2 regions of the Agarivorans sediminis genome follow, and region 1 is predicted to be linked to the other one. Evidence: predicted binding sites of a transcription regulator. Region 1 holds the regulator's gene; the other holds the start of a gene.

Region 1 (2,409 bases):
AAAGCGGTGAGTTGTATTTGCAAGAGGCATTAGTCGCTTCTCCTGCCACGGGGACCCACCTTCCGCCGGAACAGCGGGCTATCGGTATGATGTTTCAAGACTATGCATTGTTTCCACACATGAGTGTTAGGGCTAATATAGAGTATGGTTTGCGCAAGCAGCAAAATATTGCCCAGCGTCGCCAATGGATCGAAGACAGTATTGATAGTATGGGAATGCAAGGCCTACTAGAGCGTTATCCGCACACCTTATCTGGCGGTCAACAACAACGTGTAGCATTACTTCGCGCGTTAGCACCAGAACCTAATACCATGTTGTTAGACGAGCCATTTTCAGCGCTAGACGAACATTTGCGCCAACAGGTTAGAGAAGAAACCCTAGATATTCTTAAAAAAAGCAATACTCCAGCGGTAATGGTGACTCACGATCCCCTTGAAGCAATGTTCATTGCTGATCGCATTGTTGTTATGGAGCAAGGGCGTATTGTGCAAAATGCCTGCCCGCAAGATATTTATTTGCATCCGGAAAATGCTTTTGTTGCCGCTTTATTTGGCCCCAGTAATCGTTTTGTGGCGAAGGTTAAAGCAGGCAGCGTAATGACACCTTTGGGTGAGATTACGGTTAAGCATATTGCTGACGATCATCCGGTAGAAGTGATTATTCGTGCTAAGGATGTAGTGGTACATCAATTGGAGAACAGTGAACTTGTTGAAGCCACTGTAATATCGGTACATGCAATGGGCAATGAAACTCATTTTAGATTGCAGTTGGCCACGATGCCTGAGCGAGTTGTTCATGCGCGAATGCGGGATCACTGGCAAGCGATGTCTGGTACAAAAGTGTGGTTGTCAGTAGAAAAAGATGCGGCGTTTATTTTCCCCAAAAGCTAGCTTTTGAGGAAAACTTCAAACCGTTTACCCTATTTCAAATAGGTCTTTCACTGATTGAAATACGCTGGCGATATCAACTTGGCGAGTCGGGGTGATAAAAATGGTATCGTCGCCGGCAATGGTACCTAATATGCCCTCAGCCTTACCTAAAGAGTCAAGCAGCCTAGCAATAAGTTGGGCGGCGCCGGGGCTGGTATGAATAACGATTAAAGCATCATTAAAGTCCATTTCTAGGACTAAAATCTTTAGCTGACTAGAAACCGTCGGAACCCCTAGTTCAGCGGGTAAGCAATAAACCATTTCCATTTTGGCATTACGGGTGCGGACCGCGCCAAACTTACTCAGCATTCGTGAGACTTTTGACTGGTTTATATTTTCATAACCCTGATCTTGTAGGGCCGTTACAATTTCGGCTTGTGAGCCAAATCGCTCTTCTTTTAATAGTGATTTAAAGGCTTTTACTAATTGTTCTTGTTTGTCGCTATACTTCATCGGAGGTCCGAGCTTATAAGTCCGCGTTTATTGTCTCCAACTTTTTATGCTATATCAACTTTATTCTAGTTTTGTGCATATAAATGCATAGCTAAACACACTATTGGAGCGTGAGTTTTATCTATTAGTTGTTTGCATAGCTAAAGCTGCATTAAGATAGGGGCTACTCGCTATCATGTGTAAATGATTATGTGCTTAAAATCGCTATTATTTGTTCCGCTTTTTTTCGTTCAGCTTAGTTACGCGGCAGTGCAACCGCTACGCGTGGTCACTGAAGCCTCTTATCCGCCTTTTGAATCATTTGATGAACATAAGAGCATTGTCGGTTTCGATATTGAATTGGCGAAGGCGATTTGTCAGCAGATTAATCGCCAATGTGAATTTTATCACCAACCCTTTGACAGTCTGCTAAGCAGTATTGCTGCAGGGCATTACGATGTAGCCATCTCTGCTTTAGATATCACCGAACAGCGTAAACAGACGGTGAGTTTTAGCGATGCGTATTTTGTTAATACCGCTGTTTACTTAAGCACTGCAGGTGTTAATGTCACCGAGGGAGCGGCGGTAGCGGTGCAAAGCGGTTCGAGTTTTCAACGCTTTTTACGTAGCCAGCGGCCCGCGTTTTTATCCATTGCTTACCCCAGCTACCAGTTAGCTTTAAACGATTTGCAGCAAGCAAAAATCGATGCGGTATTTTTAGATTCTGCCGCCGCTCACTATTGGTTAGCCCAGCACCCGCAATTTGTCATTCAAACAGAAGAAAGCTACCCCGCGAGTGGTTTGGGTATGGCTGTATCACAGCAAAGTGTCGATCTGCTGAAGCAAATCAACCATGCGCTTAAAGTGTTAAAAAATAATGGTAACTACCAAACCATATACCAATCCTTTTTCTAGTGACAAACACTGTTAGACCAAGGTCTTAAGTGAGATTGTTAAAGTGTGATTAAGGCAGGCTTTTTCTGTTTTATAGTTGCTTTAAAAATGTTGCTAAATTGTATTTTGATGTGGATTCGGCTATCGTGTTTGC
Region 2 (2,409 bases), 1.4 Mb from region 1:
AGAACCACAGATTGGTATGATGTTGATATATGTCGTGCCAGCGGTGGCGGGGTGTTTACTGGCTTGGTACTTGTGCTTTCTGAGTAATCAGCGGCAGCCTTCAAATTTGTTGTTGGCCGAGCAGCAAGGTTGGTTAATTAACTCAGTGATTTCTGGCGCAATTGGCGTCGCGTTGCTGATAGTTATGCTGATACAAGACAGTAGTTTTGGCTGGGTGGCTCGTTATGTTGACCAAATACTGGTAATAGTTTTCTCCATCATTTTCTTAAAGGACCCTTACTTACTGGTGAGAAATGGTTTCAAGGAACTATTACTTAGTGCTCCTGATGCTGAACACACAGTGCCCTTTAAGAAAGCCTTAAGCCAGCAACCTCTGCTCGCAGGATTTAGCTTAGGGGAAGTCTTGGTTATGAAAACCGGCCGGCGTTTTTGGGTCACAATAGAGCTGGTTTGCCAACAACCGCAATTGGCCGTGGCTGATATGGTGGCGCAGCGTAAGCAGCTACGAGCTATAGCTAACCAATACTACGACAACAATTACAGCGAAATTGTATTTATTGAAGCCTGCAGAACAGGGCACACCAGCTAACCTGAATAAAGTTAAACGGTCGGATAAATGTCGCTGTGTCGGCGCTTAAAAATCAGCTAAGATAGCGACTTTCTCAGCGCCGCACTTTTGCTAGACATTAGGGCTATATGTTACTCATAATCGATAATTACGACTCATTTACTTATAACCTTTATCAGTACTTTTCTGAGCTAAATATAGAGGTTGAAGTTCGTCGTAACGATCACATTACTCTTCAACAAATCAAGCAAATGGCCCCTAGTCATTTAGTGATATCTCCTGGCCCATGCTCACCGAATGAAGCGGGCATCTCTTTAGAAGTGATTGCTGAGTTTGCTGGTAAGTTGCCTATTTTAGGTGTATGTCTGGGGCATCAGTGTATTGCGCAGCACTTTGGTGCGCAGGTGGTGCGGGCAGCACAGCCAATGCATGGCAAGGTGCGTCCTGTGTATCATCAACAACAATCGGTATTCATAGGCTTGAATAACCCAATGATGGTGACGCGTTACCACTCTTTGGTGGTACAAACTGATAGCTTACCAGATTGTTTAGAGGTCACGGCTTGGAGTCATGATAACAAGGGGGATAATCACGAAATAATGGGTTTAAAACATAAGTCTTTACCCATTCATGCGGTACAATTCCACCCTGAAAGCATCTTAACTCAGCAAGGTTTACAGCTATTAGCTAACTTTGTTGATTCTAAAATTTAGAATTATTTCCAGTATATATAGTCATTATCTAATGATTATATTGAATGAATAAGATGTGCATACTTATGCTTATGTAAATCAACTATTAGCCCTTCAGGTTATTTGCTTGGTTTTTTGCGTTAGAACTATGCACTGAATCTGCGTAAAAATGACCATATTTTATATGGCGTATTGGCCTTATGCTCAGACATCACTCTCGATATTTGCCATAATCGCCGAACTGTTTACAAACTATTAACTTTTCTGGCCTTGATTAAAGGAATGGCTAGAAGCTAAAAGGAGAACGCTACATGTCACACGCTGTTACTCGAGCGCTATTTGATGAAGTTATGGTACCTAACTATGCTCCTTCCGCAATTATTCCGGTGAAGGGAGACGGCTCACGCCTGTGGGATCAAGAAGGCAAAGAGTATATCGACTTCGCGGGTGGTATTGCCGTAAGTTGTTTAGGACATTGTCATCCTGCCCTTGTCAGAAGCCTGACCGAGCAGGGCCAAACCTTGTGGCACTTAAGTAACGTTCTTACCAACGAGCCTGCTTTACGCTTAGCCAAAAAACTAGTTGATAACACCTTTGCTGAGAAAGTGTTCTTCTGTAACTCAGGCGCTGAAGCCAACGAAGCCGCACTCAAGTTAGCGCGTCGCTTTGCCATAGAACATAGCGCAAGCGATAAAACCAAAATTGTAGCCTTCGAGCAAGGTTTCCATGGTCGCACCTTCTTCACCGTGACGGTTGGCGGCCAATCAACTTACTCTGATGGTTTTGGTCCTAAGCCTGGCGATATAGAGCACATACCTTATAACGATTTGGCTGCTCTAGAAGCGATCATTGATGATAAAACCTGTGCGGTAATGATGGAGCCGTTGCAAGGTGAGGGCGGGGTGATTAGCCCAGACTTGGCCTTTGCTCAAAAAGTGCGTGAGTTATGTGATAAACACAATGCCTTACTTATTTTTGATGAAGTGCAAACCGGAGTGGGCCGTACCGGCGAGTTATACGCTTATATGGGTTTAGGCATTACACCAGACATTGTCACCTCTGCTAAGGCGCTTGGCGGCGGTTTTCCGATTGGCGCAATGCTAACCACAACTGAGATAGCTGCATCAATGAAGGTAGGCACTCATGGTA

Evidence for each region. Region 1 encodes ArgR, which controls arginine synthesis, uptake and breakdown. Its sites were predicted from a motif close to ANTGAATANNTATTCANT; they were not measured.
Region 2: the regulator ArgR is predicted to act here: its motif matches at 1,336-1,353, upstream of M0C34_RS02490 (aspartate aminotransferase family protein).

What each region holds. Positions count from the first base shown of each region.
Region 1 is NZ_CP096670.1:3,733,138-3,735,546, reverse strand. Features, by position in the region: gene M0C34_RS16985 (ABC transporter ATP-binding protein) at 1-890, shown strand, start outside; gene argR (transcriptional regulator ArgR) at 915-1,382, opposite strand; gene M0C34_RS16975 (transporter substrate-binding domain-containing protein) at 1,632-2,276, shown strand.
Region 2 is NZ_CP096670.1:527,201-529,609, forward strand. Features, by position in the region: gene M0C34_RS02480 (cation efflux transmembrane domain-containing protein) at 1-589, shown strand, start outside; gene M0C34_RS02485 (anthranilate synthase component II) at 697-1,281, shown strand; gene M0C34_RS02490 (aspartate aminotransferase family protein) at 1,572-2,409, shown strand, end outside.